DNA from 3 places in the Flavobacterium sp. K77 genome. Region 1 is predicted to be linked to each of the others. Evidence: riboswitches for the same ligand, from Rfam matches in the RefSeq annotation. Region 1 holds a riboswitch; each other region holds the start of a gene.

Region 1 (5,461 bases):
CCTTTAATCTTTGTGATATTTTCGCCAGAAAGGTGCAACAATTTAATAGTATCAATCAACGGTAATCCTGCTCCAACATTGGTTTCATAAAGATACGTCTTTTGGTTTTCTGATAGAACTTTTCTCAATTTTTTATAAAAATTATAACTTAACGTATTGGCCACTTTGTTTGACGAAATCAAATCGAAACTATTTTCTACTAACGAAATATAATTCGTAACAAAATCAGCACTTGCCGTGTTATCGATCGCTATCAAATTCTCTAAATGATGCTCATTTGCGTAGGCAATCACATCATCAATAGTATATGAGAATCCGTTGGTTTGAATTTCGTTTTTCCAGTTAGGTGTCACGCCGTTTTTATTCAAAAGTACATTTTTAGAATTGGCAATGGCAAATACATTCAACTTAATGTCTTTTCTTTTTTCGATGGCTGCTGCCGATTCTAAAATTTGATTAATCAAGGTACCGCCCACCAAACCATGACCAAAAACAGCGATATTTATTTTCTTGGCTACGCCAAAAATCTCTCCGTGAATCACATTCAAGGCTTTATGTAATTGTGATTTTTTAACAACCAAACTCACATTCTTACCAGTCACTGTATTATTGAAGAGAATTGGAACAATTTTGTTCTTGATTAAAGCCGTGTAAGGTTTGTGAAACGTGCTTAAATCCTGCCCAATAATAGAGATGACAGCTACATCATCAGCCACGGTTATTTTATTGACATCTTTCGAATAGAAATCATTTTCGAATTCCTTTTCCAATTCAATCATGGCAGTAGTAGCTTTATCAGCAGCCACAACCAAACCTATTCCGCGCTCTGATGAACCCTGCGAAATTATGCTCACACTGATATTATTGTCGCCCATTACTCTAAAAATTCGAGCATCTACACCTGTTTTACCAAGCAACCCTCTTCCTTCTAGGTTGACCAAAGCCACATTTTCAAGAACCGAAAGCGTTTTAATTCCTTCCTTATTAGAATTGGAAGTAATTAAAGTTCCTTTATTTTCATGATTGAAAGTATTTAAAATACGTAGTGGAATGTTTTTTTCTAATAACGGAATGATGGTTTTGGCGTGCAAAATAGTTGCTCCAAAATTAGCAATCTCATTCGCCTCATTAAACGATAGGTGATCAATTTTCTTAGCATCGACAACTAAATCAGGATTGGCAGTATAAATACCGTCAACGTGTGTGTAATTTTGTAATTCGTCGGCATTTAAATAATTCGCAATCAACGAAGCAGTGTAATTACTACCGTTTCTTCCTAACGTAGTAGTGTCATTATTAGTGGTAGAACCAATAAAACCTGTGATTACACTTACTGTATTTTCGGTATTTTGCTTAAAAAAAGCAACCACATTTTTCTTCGAAAGTTGTTCTAAGGGTTGTGCATCACCAAATTTAGCATCGGTTTTTATCAATTCACGCGTATCGGTAAAACGAGCATGAATTCCTTTTTCCAGAAGGATCGCCGTCAGTAATTTTGCCGAAAGCAATTCGCCTTTAGACAAAATTTGGTCTTTGATTTTTTTGCTGTAATCCCCAATCAGACTTACACCTTCGAACAATTTTTCTAAAACAGTAAACTCTTCAGACAAATCAACAGCATCATAAACATCTTGCTGGTAGGTTTTAAAATCTTCAAAAAGTGGCTTGTAATCTCCGTTTTGAGAAGCAATAGTTAAAATTTGTTCCAACTCATCCGTTGCATTGCCTCGTGCAGAAACTACAATCGCAATTTCTTCTCCTTGATTTACTTTTTCTGTTATTATGGCAATAACTTTATTTAATCCGTCACCGTTTGATAACGATTTACCTCCAAATTTTAATATTTTCATTGTGTTGTGTGTTTGTAGCTTAGAATAAATCTTGAAGCAAATTGTGTAATTGTTTGTATTCTATCAAAAAAGCATCGTGTCCGTGGATGGAAACTATTTCTTGATAACTGACTTTTTTATTTATTTTTTGTAGTTGCTCAAAAGTAGTTTTGTTTTCACTGGCTGTAAAAAACAAATCTGAATTGATGGCAATGATGTGAATTTCTGCCGTTACAGCTTCGATTGTATTTTCAAACGAGGACCGATTGCGAGTGACATCAATGGTTTTCAATAGTTGATTCATCATTTTATAGGATGCCAATTGAAAACGCTGTTGCAATTTTTCGCCGTGATGCAACAACCAACTTTCAACATTAAAAATGGCTAACTCCTCATTAGTAGTTCGCTGAAATTTTGACGCAAATGATTCTGGAGTTCTATAACACAACATAGCATGCGTACGGGCATCCTGAATGGGTTTAGATGAATTATTAAGAATTTGTTCTTGCAAAAAACAATTGGCAATAAGCCAGTCTGTCGCTTTCCAATCAGTAGCAATAGGAATTAATTTTTGGGTTATTATTGGTTCTAATGCAACCATTTCCCAAGCAATTCCGCCACCTACAGAACCTCCGATAATCGCGTAGAGTTTTGTAACCTCGAGCAACTGAAGGCCTTCAATAAAAATTCTTGCGATGTCTCTTGCTGAAAAATCAAGATAATTTTCAATTACAGCTCCATCAAATCCATTTCCGGGAACGTTAAAAGCAAGTACGGTATATTTTGTAGTATCAATAGTTTTATTGGCGCCAATTAGGTCATTCCACCAACCGTTATCGCCCACAACCTGTGAATTTCCGGTTAGTGCATGATTGACCAAAACGATGGGAGCTGTATGTAATGGCAACCCAAAAACTTGATAACTTAAGTTTAGATCATTATAAATTGCACCTGACTCCGTGGTGAAATTGTGTAATGTAATTGTTGTTGGTTTATTTTCCAATTTCAAATCTGTTATAATTAGGACTTGTGTTTGGAAATATTAGAAAGAAAGCTAGGTGTTATCTAGACAAATTCTTAGTGTTATCTTTCCACGATGGGCGTGGTAGAATGCAGCACCTTCTTCGATAAATCGAAGGGTTGCTAAGGCTTCATCGGGTCTAATCCCTCTGCCTTTCTTTATAACATTTCAATACTGTTGTGAACTTTGTGAGTGCAAATTAAAGATTAATTTTGGTAACCACCAAATTTAAATACGCAATCGATTTTTCTGTTTCGCAAAGTAAGTGACTTTGGTACAGACATAAAAACATAGGAAGTCCTGACAAGGTAACATAGAACAAAACCATTTTTTTACCTTGCCAAAACAACCTTTTTAATTACTGGGTTACAAATATTTTTAACCTGAAAAGCTATTGCCTTAAATAAATAACTCTTCATTCTCCTGAGAATACATTAAAAAAAGCAATGAATTTGGAACTAACTTTTGAGCAATTGCATCATTAGTTGCAAACTCAAAACGTGGGTGAATTAAAACATTTACGGCTTCAACTGCTTTGATTTTTTTGTTTCGAAAATTGAACTTTCGTAAAAAACGAAACGGATCTGATAAACTTCTTTTTGTTTTCATACTATTGGTTGTTAAAATGTTACTATTGTTTTTCTGTTCATAAATTTCTTAAAGCAAAAAACCCTTTTAGATGCAAATCCAAAAGGGTTTTAAGTAGTTTGTACTTATTATTATCCTTGGGATTCACGAACAGGGAGCACCAAATGCGGCTTTTGCAACGCAATGCATCGAAATTTGGACTGACTGTTTTTTGTAATTATTTAAAATGTATTGAATCATGTATTGTTTGTATGGTGTTCGAATTTATCAAAAAAAAAGCTTCCTTGTTCAGGAAGCTTTCATATATAATTTTAAATTAAAATTATGCTATAAGCATCCCTCAGGAATTTTCCTGTGCGACTTTATGCGAAAAGCAGATTGAAATTTTCATTTTGTTTTGATTTGAAAATCAAATATGCAACTTAATTTTGACAAAAACAAGAGCATCAAGGAATTAATTCAAAATAGTTTTAAAAAACATATCAAAAGGGCCTATTTTTTATCAGCAAAAAAAAGTTAAGTTTAATTTGCAATTCAAAATGGTTTCATACCTTTGCACCCAAATACAAGAGGAAAAATTTGAACTGATTGCAACCTCTTCATAATGAAAACAATTCATTGTGAATACTGAATAATTTTCAGTAAAAAAATGCTAAAGCAGGAACTCTCCTTTAGACCTTTTCAGCAATTATTTTTTCTCGCTTAATTTTATAAAATAATAAAACTTATGGCTTATTTATTTACGTCAGAATCTGTGAGCGAAGGACATCCAGACAAAATTGCAGATCAAATTTCAGACGCATTAATTGATAACTTTCTAGCATTTGATGCTGAATCAAAAGTAGCTTGTGAAACTTTAGTAACTACTGGTCAAGTTATTTTGGCTGGAGAAGTTAAATCAAATACATACTTAGACGTGCAAAATATTGCACGCGAAGTCATTCGAAAAATTGGTTACACAAAAAGTGAGTACATGTTTGAAGCTAATTCATGCGGTATTCTTTCGGCTATTCATGAACAATCTGCTGACATAAATCAAGGTGTTGACAGAGCAAGCAAAGAAGAGCAAGGCGCTGGTGACCAAGGAATGATGTTTGGATATGCAACTAACGAGACTGAAAATTACATGCCATTGGCACTTGATTTGTCTCATAAATTATTGCAAGAATTAGCTGTTTTACGTCGTGAGAATAACGAAATTACTTATTTGCGTCCTGATGCTAAATCACAAGTAACTTTAGAATACAGTGACGATAACAAACCAACTCGTATTGATGCGATTGTTATTTCTACGCAACACGATGATTTTGATGAAGAAGCTGCTATGCTTGCTAAAATCAAAAAAGATATTATCGAGATATTGATCCCAAGAATCATTGCTAAAAATCCTGAGCATGCTCATTTATTTAACGATGCTATTCAGTACCACATTAACCCAACAGGGAAATTCGTAATTGGAGGACCTCACGGAGATACAGGACTTACAGGAAGAAAAATCATTGTGGATACTTACGGAGGAAAAGGAGCTCACGGTGGTGGTGCTTTCTCTGGAAAAGACCCAAGTAAAGTAGACCGTTCTGCTGCTTATGCAACACGTCATATTGCTAAAAATTTAGTTGCAGCGGGTGTTGCTGATGAGATTTTGGTACAAGTATCATACGCAATTGGTGTAGCTAAACCAATGGGTATTTTTATTGATACTTATGGAACTTCAAAAGTGAATATGACCAATGGTGAAATCGCTAAAAAAGTAGAAGCTATTTTTGATATGCGTCCGTACTTCATCGAACAACGATTGAAATTAAGAAACCCAATTTACAGCGAGACTGCTGCATACGGACACATGGGACGTACTCCTGAAACCGTAACTAAGACTTTCTCTGCTCCTGGTGGATTAACAAAAACAGTTGAAGTAGAATTGTTTACTTGGGAAAAATTAGATTTTGTTGATCAAGTAAAAACTGCTTTTGGATTGTAAAAAATCAAAACATAGTATATAAAAAAAGGGGATTTAGCTACAACT
Region 2 (5,461 bases), on a different contig from region 1:
TTTAGCAAATCTTGAAACTCTCAGAATTATTGACGCAAGTTGCAATGAAATTGAAAATATTGATATGCTTTATGCATTCAAAAATTTGGAAAAACTCAATCTGGAATACAATCCAATTTTATCATTGAAATCGATAGCACATCTTAATCAACTAAAGGAAGTTAAAATTGATGAAATTAGCGATGAAAAGTTTGTCTTTCAAATACTTAAAAGCAATAAAACTTTTTCAATTGACTATATTATCAAAGGGGATATTTTAGATTTTGGAAATTTTATATTTCCTAAATATCATATTGGATTTTCTATGAAAGAAGATTCTATTTCAATATTTTTAACAGGAATGAATGATAATTACAAATATTGTTATTCAGAAGAGGATCCAACCGATTTTCCTGAAAAATTAGTATCTCAAACCGATTTCTATGAAAGGCACCTCAATAAAATTAAGCAGGATATAACGCAAAGATTAGAAATTATTTTGGAAGAAAAAATTCAGATAAATGATGCTCAATTGTACTTTAGTAGAGAAGAATATTCCTTTGAATACACACATTTTTTTGGATAGTGCGTACTGCGTTTTCATCTAAATGGTTATTGAAATGACGACATTAATTTGTAGTTATTACATTTTTTTCAAATCTTAGTTAACAATGGGCAACTATACAAAATACATAATATTAAGTCATCTAATTTGGAGAGAAAAAGGGATAACAGAGGAATAGATTTGTAATTCTTATCGAAAGTTTAAGGATATAGATATTTTTTCTAGTGTGAACATACAGCAAATCCAAGGAAACATCGGATATCAAATAAATTACAAAACAAATAAAGAAAAAAGTTTCAGACCGTTTAGAATTAATTGTGGAGGGAACAATAATCTTTAATTGTAAAAATTGCTATACTTTTGGTTATTCTTACCATTTGAATTATGTTCATAAACTATAATTCTAGCTTTAGTTTTTGGGTAAATCGTTGAAACCTCACTACGTTGAGGGCTAGATATTGTGCCCTAATAATTACAAATTAAATTTTTAGAAAATTCACCGAGTTACCGATTTAGTGGCTGAATTTTAAAATAAAATGATAACTAATCTATAATTTCAAATATTAAAATCAAATGGGAAATATAATAAAATCAAAATGCCAGTCATGTGGTTTTTCTAATGAGTTCAGATTTGGGGGTGGCAGATTTAATTATCTAACCAATTGTCCAGTTCCAGCAATTAATAAGGAAACCTTAGAGTTTGAAAACATAAATTATTTAGCAAACAAAAATTCAGAAAAATATCTATTCTATACTGATGATGTGTTAAAAGGAAATAATCTCGATTATAATACTATCAATAACTTTGATTTAAAATTAAATATGGTCAATAATTATTGTCCTAATTGCAAGGAAAAAGCACTAGACTTTCGAGTAACAATGTTTGTCGATTAAAACAAGTAATTAAAATAGCTTTAGATCTAGGAATTTTAAATTTTAATATCTATGACACCCGAACAACTAAGATTAATTCAAAAGCTTGCAGAATTAGGCGATGTTACCAATGTAAAAAAAGCTGCGTCAAAACTTATAAATGCTATTTCAGAAATGAATATTAAAGCCATAGAGTTAATTTTAGAGGACAAGATTACGTATCAAGATACTACCAAAACTATTTTCCTTCAAAAATTGCAAGAAATCTTCAAGGAATTCCAAAAGAAGGACAATAAGCTACTTGCTTATGAGGGTAAATGTAATTCTGATGAATGTATTAATAAAAATAAAACAGGAATTGCCTTTGTTGGCAATAAATCAGGTCGCTATATCAATTTTATAATACAAGATGACGAGGTTTGTTCTGTAAAAGGCATTTACAACTGTTCTGATTTTTGCACAGATAAAAGAGTTATAGATGAAAATAAGAGACAATTAAGTTTTACTATTTATAATGATGAAAAAGTAACTTTTGTTCCTTCAGCTTCATATGACAATTTAAAAAACAAATCAATCACTGCTCTTAATGAAATGAGACAACTCAATGACAGTGAGATTTCAAAAGATAAAATAATCACTTGGATTAAGAGATATGAAGAATTATATGATTCTATCGATATGCTAAATAATTTTTACAAATATCATCATTCATTTTATTGGCTTTATGAGCATATCAATCAAATTTATCAATTCTTAATGATCGAAAATGAGGCTAAAATAGCGATTGACGAATTTAAATCAATTACTCTTGACAACGAAATAGATCTATTAAAATGGTTAGTAAAACAAGAACATTTGTATAATGATTTGATATTGTTGTTTGGTAACGTTGTATCTGAGGAAAGTTTAAAAACCGGCAAATGTGTTTTACATGAAGACTATACTGTTTACTTCAAAACAAGCATTTTACAAAACTGCATTGATTTGCAAGAGCTTTTAGATAAGTATTATTACCAAAAATTAAATAAATACAATACCCTTTCTCCAGCAGAACAAGAAGATCAAACACCTTTTGATGATGATTACGAAGAAACTTCATCATTGAAGTATCATTTACAATTAAGAGGTATTATCTAAGTTTATCTTAGTAGGTTGCTTAAAGCTTGCGGTTAATCCATTAAAAGCTAAACTTATGGGTAGAAAGGATCTACTTTTTTTATCCCATTCTTATTTCTGTAAAATACATAAATATAAAATGATTGCGACAATGGTACTAGTCTTTAGTGAGTTCATTTAATATTGTAAAATAATTCCTTGCGAGATGAAGTATTTCAAATTCAAATAAGTTTATTGAAAATTATAGATCGATATTATGACCTTAAAGATTTATGATTATTCACAATATTTGCTTGCGCAACTCAAAAATAATTTACAATATTTGTAAAGCATCAAGAATCCCGATTCATCGGGGTGCCAACCGATCAACTCACGACACGGTGGCTTAGTATGCGGAACAGTCGTTCAAATGTGTTGAGAAACCAAAATTCTTTATCGCATTTTGTCGACATAACACTAGTTTAAATTTAAATTGTTATGTTTATGAAAACATTATTTTTGAGTATTTCTGATGAAGCATCAGTAGCTCGTACTATGCCATCCTATTGCATTGATGTGGAGACTACCACTTTGGTAGTAAAAAATCTAATAAATGAATTGCCACAAACATCTTTTTTTCAAATCAAACATCAGCAGATAAACACCCTTTTCGATTTGATTGATTGTCCGCCATTTGAACTTTTGTATTTTGACGACAAAAAAGCACTCACAGGAAAAAGCTTTAGCATTCAAAACACAAAAGCACCATTTTTAGTCCAAACCCAAGCACGATTTGTGGCTTTGATCCCTCTTGGATTAAAATATATCCACATCCAAAAGTATGGGATTCAAAAAGAAGAAGGAAATTTTGCCCTTTCAACAACATTTTTGCCAACAGAAGAGCCTTATGCCAATGAAATTGCAGCTTGGACTTTGTCATTATTTGCTTTATCCAATGAAGAACTTATCGAACGTTTTAATAAGGAAATTGACAACAAAGGCTGGGTCACTGCTAGAGGATATTATTTGGATTGTCTCAAAACAGAAATTAGAAACCGACCTTTCAACAGCGATATCGTATTTGATTTTGATGCAAGCGGTAATGTAGTTGCTTTCAATTTAGGGCACAAAGTAGCGCTAGTAGATAATAAGTTACAAGCTATAAAAATATGAATAGCGTTTCATGCAAATCATTTAGGGCCCAAGTAACTATTGGTTTGAATATCGGATATACAACCGAAAGCATCTCAATTGAAACGGTAAAACACGAATTAGCTGCTGCTCAACAAGTAGTAAAAAAAGAGTTGAATGTGGTATTGAGTACTAAGATAAGAACGTGTGAAATTGTTTTCTTGGGCCAAGAAGAACCTTCTGTAGAACTAGAGTTTATTCAATATCCGAAATTTATCCAAGAAGAAGCTTTGCTAAAAAAAGCAATCCTAAAACTAACGGAATTGATGATGATGGCACTACAACAAAATAGAGTGGTAATTGTATTTAATGATGATACCATTATGCTTGAAAAATCAGAGGAAATCGATCCAAATATTGAAATATAAAGTAAATCATCAGTTGTAAAAAGATGAAAAAATTAATCTTGCACATTCCGCATTCATCCACGGAAATTCCAACAACAGAGGGATACTAACTACAAGACAAACATTTGAATCAAATTAATTGCAAAAATGAATATCAAAAAGTAAAAGCGACAGCACGAATTCAAAACCCTAAATTAATTTTTTATTGAAACAATTATGGATATAGAACATCACGACGCATTTCTAAACACAATTTATCGAGTTTTGAAGTCAGCTACTTTTGACATTAAAATCGATCAGTATCAGGAAGAATGTAACAAGTTTGAAAATTGGGCTTTCATTACGGCATGGAATCCACTACCCGACATTCTCTCAATTGAGAAAAATCAAAGTCGAAACAAAAAACTACAGCAAGACCTTGACATACTTGAACTAAAATATAGCCCAGCAATTGGAATATCCGAGGATGGTAACTGGTCCGAAGAAAGTTTTTTTATTGAAAATTGCGGCCTAAATAAAGCAAATGAACTAGCTGCCAAATATGGCCAACTAGCATTCGTATTTGGAGAAAAAGAACAAAAGGCAACCCTTCATTACACTAAATTTTAAATTATATCTCTTAACATTATAGTTTTATTTTCATAAAGACTAGTTTTCCAATTTTCGACTATTTCTTGATCCATTATATGATCTTATAAATATACTTGTAAAAACACTTGCCTGTAGTAACTTGGTGAAGCAAATTTTTTATATTTTGATTCGTAAATTCGAGCTTAGACAAGTCAAAATCAAATAAAAATATATCTCTAAAATGAAACTTATTATGGGGATAAATAGAGTCATGTAAATTTGAAATACATATTTCGTGGCTTCGGTACTTCGTACCTAATTTCTTTATTTGGTCTTAATTTTGATATTGCTCGAACGATTGAAATGTTATTATATCTCTTACTATCAGTGGTAAAACAACCGAATTCATCCCAGCTTGACACAGCGTTTTCTACATAACATTCACGATAAAATGCTGCAAGTTTACTGGTCATAAAATCTGGTTGAGACTCATAAATTGTAACTATTATACAATCTTTCAATTCTATTTCAAGACCATTATCATAGTAATATGAAGGGCATTCAGTAAAAACAAAACATGCATTATCTGGTTTATGAATAAAATATTCATAATTAAATCTTGACTTTTTGCATTTTGCAGACTTTGACCTACGTTCGTAATACCAATTTAAATGAAAAGATAAGCTACTTTTCTCTACTACATAACCGTCTACGTTTCTGATTTTAATATTAATTGCGTTTTTTTCTAACTCAGCGATCTCGCTGTTCGATTTATTTGTTTTCATAAAAAATGTGTTTGAATTAATTACCATATCAGAATTTCAACGAAAAGTTTAGTAAA
Region 3 (5,461 bases), on a different contig from region 1:
ATGTTTTAAAGTTCAAAATTCGTTCAATCTTTGAATTTTAAATCTTTTAATGACATTTTAAGTCAACATTCCGCCACATACATTAAGTACCTGACCGGTAACATAAGCACTCATATCCGATGCAAAAAACAAACATGCATTAGCTACATCTTCAGTAGAACCACCTCTTTTCAACGGAATTCCATCTCTCCAACCTTTTACAACATCTTCGTTTAACTTTGCAGTCATTTCAGTTTCAATAAATCCAGGCGCAATTACGTTACAACGAATATTTCTTGAACCTAATTCTAAAGCAACTGATTTCGAAAAACCAATTACACCTGCTTTTGAAGCCGCATAGTTCGTTTGTCCTGCGTTACCTTTCACACCAACCACTGAACTCATATTAATAATTGATCCTGCACGTTGCTTTAAAAAGGTACGTTGAATGGCTTTTGTCATGTTAAAAACCGATTTCAAGTTCACATCCATAACGTTGTCAAAATCCTCTTCAGACATACGCATCAACAAATTATCTTTTGTAATTCCGGCGTTGTTAATCAATACATCAACTGTTCCAAAATCAGCCAAAACTGAATCCACAAACGTTTGTGCTTCATTAAAATCCGCTGCGTTTGATTGGTATCCTTTAGCTTTAATGCCCAATGCATTCAATTCGTTCTCCAAAGCCATTGCCGACTCAACTGATGAACTGTATGTAAACGCAACGTTAGCGCCATGTTTTGCAAAAACTTCTGCAATTCCTTTCCCAATTCCGCGACTTGCGCCTGTTATAATGGCAACTTTTCCTTCTAGTAATTTCATAATCAAAAATTAGTTATTTTTTTTTCGAAGCTATTCCTGCTATTCACTGCAATCTTTTAGATCCGCTGTCGCGTACCCAAAAGGATTTCCGTTGCTATCAGGGCTAAAAACGACTTGCCAAATATATACTATTTCCTTTTTTAAAAAAAATTTAGGCTTGATTATGAACAATAATTTTTACAATTATACCTTCAAAAAACGGTAGGCTAGTTTATCCCAAAAAGCAGCATAAATAGCAATCAATGTAAACACAAGTAAAAATAAATGATACCATGCATTACTCAAAATATCAAGAAAATCTAATTTGCCATTGGCATAATTCAGTATCAACAAAATTTGAGCTCCATAAGGCAATATTCCCTGAATGACACAAGAAAAAATATCTAAAATAGTGGCCGATTTTTTAGCGCTCAATCCGTATTCATCGTTAATTTCCTTTGCAATAGGCCCTGTAATTACAATAGAAACAGTATTATTGGCAATAGCTAAATTGGCAAATCCTACCAACACTCCAATTCCAGTTTGTGCTGATTTTTTACTTTTGATTCTTTTTTTGATTTGGTTTAAAACCCAAGTAATACCTCCAGCCTTATCAACCATAGCAGCTAATCCTCCTGTAAGCATAGATAGCAAAAAGATATCGGTCATACTAGTAAAGCCTTCATAAATTTTCTGGGTAAATTCCATTACCGTAAATGAGTCATTGTAAAAACCTATCAAACCTGCAATTATAGTTCCTAGCAATAATGTGTAAAATACATTGACACCCACAACGGCAAGAACGATTACTAAAACATAAGGCAAAATAGCCCACAAAGAGTAATCATTTTTAGCGATATCTACAGCAACAACATCTGAATTAAAACCCAAATAAAAGAAAATTAAAATAGTTACAATGGCCGCCGGAAGTGCAATAAACAAGTTGATCTTAAATTTATCTTTCAAATCACAACCAAGAGATTGTGTAGCGGCTATTGTCGTGTCTGATATCATTGATAAATTATCTCCTAACATAGAACCACCTAATAAAGCGCCAGCAATTAATGGCATAGAAGCACCACTTTTATCAGCGAGAGATATCGCAATTGGTCCAATTGCTACAATAGCCCCAACAGAAGTTCCTGTAGCAGTAGATAAAAACGAGGCAATCAAGAAAATTCCTAACGGAAAATAAGCCACATCAATAGTACTAATCCCTAAATTTACTACTGCATCTACACCACCCATGGCTTTACTCACCACGGCAAAAGCACCAGCAAACAAATAAATCAAACACATTGTCATGATTTTACTATCACCACAACCAGCAATTAAAGTATCTACTTTATCATCAGTTGATGTTTTAAATAAAATGAATGCAGCAATAATACCTACTAATACTGCTACTGGTGAAGGAAACGCATAAAAATCATCTAGTAAAATACCAGCACCCAAAAAAGTAAAAATAAAAATAAATAGCGGAATCAAAGCATACGGATTTCCGGATTCCTTAGTAAAATTTGTCATAAAAATAATTTTAAATTAAGTGTTATGACGAAAAACAAAGCTGGTATTGGGAATGTAAACAACATTTTTTCCAAAGGATTTGGCTTATCGTTTTAGCACCTTGCTTGTTGTTGCAGGTTGCTATCCCTTTACAGGATTCGTGATAACGGGTGCAAAAGTAATTGATTTTTTGCGAATAATTAAGCAAACGGTAAAAAATATCAAACTTTCCACTAAAAAAGCAAAATACTTCTATTAATATTTTGCAAATAATATTAGATAATAAATTTTAATTATCAATAATTTATGATAATAAATAAGTATTTATTTAAATTAAACTATTTTTATCATGGATAGTCTAATCTAAATAATAAATCATTTTTAAAGGTTTGAATAGTAAAACAATCAAGTTTATAAACACAAAATAATGAAATTACTTAAACATAGCTTATTTATTGCTGCTAGTATTTTAACAGCTAGTTGCAGCAATACTAACGACGCAACTGATTATATTGCAATTGAAGCTTACCCCAATATAAAAGCAAGCTTTGAAGGGAAAATAAATTTAAGTCAATTAGACAATTATGCTAATCAAGTAGTACCTGCTTATATCACAAAGGACAATACAACAAGCAATCCTATTACAGACAAAGGAGCGACATTGGGACGTGTTTTATTTTATGACAAAAATCTTTCAGCTACAAATACAGTTTCATGTTCAAGTTGTCACGTTCAAGCCAATGCATTTGGAGATGTTGCACAAGCAAGTACTGGTGTAAACGGATTAACGAGTAGACATAGCATGAGATTGATAAATACTCGTTTTAATAATGAAAGTAAATTTTTCTGGAATGAACGAGCAAGTAATTTAGAAAATCAAACAACACAACCAATTCAAGATCATATTGAAATGGGTTTTAGCGGTACTTTGGGCGATGGTAATTTTAATACACTGACGAGTAAACTTCAAAACATCGGATATTATAAAGAATTGTTCAAGTTTGTTTATGGTTCAGAAGATATTACTGAAAACAAAATTCAATTGGCTTTAGCGCAATTTATTAGAAGCATTCAATCATTCGATGCAAAATATGATACAGGTCGCGCACTTGTAGCTACTGAAAATCAACTTTTTCCAAACTTTACAGTACAAGAAAATCAAGGAAAAAATCTGTTTTTAACACCACCGGTATTTGATTCAAGTGGTAGTAGAACTGCTGGAGGATTAGGTTGCGCAGGATGCCATCAAGCACCTGAATTTAGTATTGACCCCAATAGTCGTAATAACGGAATTATTGGAATACTAAATTCAAATGGTATTGATCTTACAAATACTAGATCCCCGACCTTGCGAGACGCTGTCAAAAAAGATGGAAGTACCAATGGAGCATTTATGCACACAGCTAATCTAGCTACTTTGCAAAATGTGATTGGCCATTATGGCACTATTACAATTGCTCCTGGCAATACCAATTTAGATCCGAGATTGCGTCCAAACGGATCTGGACAAAAATTGAATTTGACAGCCACCGAAGTAGATGCATTGATTGCTTTCATAAAAACCCTATCAGGCTCTAATGTATATACCGATCCAAAATGGTCGAATCCTTTTAAATAAAAAAGTCCCCAACTTTAATTGGGGACTTTCAATTTTTTAAGGAAATTTATTAGAAAGCAACATTCCATCTAGGCAGCGTTCCGTTTTCATCCAAAAATGATTGTAATACTTGACCTTCTACAGCAGTTGGAATTGATTTCACTTCATTGTTAAAAGTCTCATACCAAACTACTTCAAGAGCAGATATAACTTCTTTTTTCATTTGAGCTGGCCAAGAATATTTTCTTCCTGTTTTTGCAAATTGGTGACCTTCTACAATTTTATCGAATAAACCGCCATTTTTTATTTTCAAAGCGCCGTTATTTTGAACAGTCCCAGTTGAACCCACCATAATTAATTCTTTCTCGTCACCTACAGCGTAAACTAAAAATATGCCAGATCCCTCAGAAGCATTACAAACTTGCTCTAAACTATCCTCAGCATTGAATAAAAATTGATTGGTAACCGTGAATTTTTCTAATTCTTTGTACATATATGTTATTTTTAATGGAATAGATTTTCACAAAAAAAGATCTCACAAAATCGTGAGGCTCACTGAAAACTATTCGTGTGTTTTGTTTTTATTAAAAAAAAACCTTGGATGTAAGATTTTTTAAATAAAGTGCAAAGATATTTCTTTAATTTAATTTACAACAAAAAAAGCCCCACAAAATGTGAGGCTTTATAATATTAATATTTTAGGTCATTATCCTAAAATTTCTTTTACTTTTTTACCAATTTCAGCTGGTGAATCAACAACGTGAATTCCGTTGTCTCTCATGATTTGCTTTTTAGCAGCAGCTGTATCGTCAGATCCTCCAACAATTGCACCAGCATGACCCATTGTTCTTCCTGCAGGAGCAGTTTCTCCAGCAATGAATCCAACAACTGGCTTGCGGTTTCCATCCGCTTTTATCCATTTAGCAGCATCAGCTTCTAATTGACCTCCAATTTCACCAATCATAATGATTAATTCTGTCTCAGGATCATTCATTAACAATTCAACTGCTTCTTTTGTAGTAGTTCCAATGATTGGGTCTCCACCAATACCAATTGCAGTAGTGATTCCTAATCCTTGTTTTACAACTTGGTCAGCGGCTTCGTAAGTTAAAGTACCTGATTTAGATACGATACCAACAGTACCTTTTTTAAACACAAAACCTGGCATGATTCCCACTTTAGCTTCACCTGGAGTAATTACACCTGGGCAGTTAGGACCAATTAATCTTGCATTTCTTTCTTTTACATAAGAATTAGCTTTAATCATATCTGAAACTGGAATTCCTTCAGTAATTGCAATGATTACTTTAATACCAGCATCAGCAGCTTCCATAATAGCATCAGCAGCAAAAGCTGGTGGTACAAAAATGATACTTGTATCAGCACCTGCTTGATCAACAGCATCTTTTACAGTATTAAATACCGGACGATCTAAATGACTTGTTCCTCCTTTTCCTGGAGTAACACCACCTACAACGTTTGTACCGTATTCAATCATTTGAGAAGCGTGGAATGTACCTTCGCTTCCAGTAAAACCTTGAACAATTATTTTGGAATCTTTATTAACTAAAACAC

Evidence for each region. Region 1 has a riboswitch for S-adenosylmethionine ahead of L1S34_RS10345 (alpha/beta fold hydrolase). Riboswitches for the same ligand answer to the same signal wherever they lie in the genome.
Region 2: linked by a shared signal. The riboswitch ahead of L1S34_RS04255 (hypothetical protein) and the one ahead of L1S34_RS10345 (alpha/beta fold hydrolase) in region 1 are both predicted to bind S-adenosylmethionine.
Region 3: linked by a shared signal. The riboswitch ahead of L1S34_RS08305 (Na+/H+ antiporter NhaC family protein) and the one ahead of L1S34_RS10345 (alpha/beta fold hydrolase) in region 1 are both predicted to bind S-adenosylmethionine.

What each region holds. Positions count from the first base shown of each region.
Region 1 covers NZ_JAKIHO010000005.1:62,305-67,765, forward strand. Annotated here, with positions in the region: gene thrA (bifunctional aspartate kinase/homoserine dehydrogenase I) at 1-1,850, opposite strand, end outside; gene L1S34_RS10345 (alpha/beta fold hydrolase) at 1,870-2,832, opposite strand; SAM riboswitch class I at 2,910-3,017, opposite strand; gene L1S34_RS10350 (hypothetical protein) at 3,250-3,459, opposite strand; gene metK (methionine adenosyltransferase) at 4,166-5,416, shown strand.
Region 2 covers NZ_JAKIHO010000001.1:954,908-960,368, reverse strand. Annotated here, with positions in the region: gene L1S34_RS04270 (hypothetical protein) at 1-565, shown strand, start outside; gene L1S34_RS04265 (hypothetical protein) at 1,118-1,438, shown strand; gene L1S34_RS04260 (hypothetical protein) at 1,490-2,554, shown strand; SAM-I-IV-variant riboswitch at 2,858-2,956, shown strand; gene L1S34_RS04255 (hypothetical protein) at 3,017-3,685, shown strand; gene L1S34_RS04250 (hypothetical protein) at 3,682-4,071, shown strand; gene L1S34_RS04245 (DUF3293 domain-containing protein) at 4,267-4,659, shown strand; gene L1S34_RS04240 (hypothetical protein) at 4,890-5,405, opposite strand.
Region 3 covers NZ_JAKIHO010000003.1:240,490-245,950, forward strand. Annotated here, with positions in the region: gene fabG (3-oxoacyl-[acyl-carrier-protein] reductase) at 58-804, opposite strand; gene L1S34_RS08305 (Na+/H+ antiporter NhaC family protein) at 988-2,310, opposite strand; SAM-I-IV-variant riboswitch at 2,365-2,461, opposite strand; gene L1S34_RS08310 (cytochrome-c peroxidase) at 2,717-3,907, shown strand; gene L1S34_RS08315 (hypothetical protein) at 3,957-4,379, opposite strand; gene sucD (succinate--CoA ligase subunit alpha) at 4,593-5,461, opposite strand, start outside.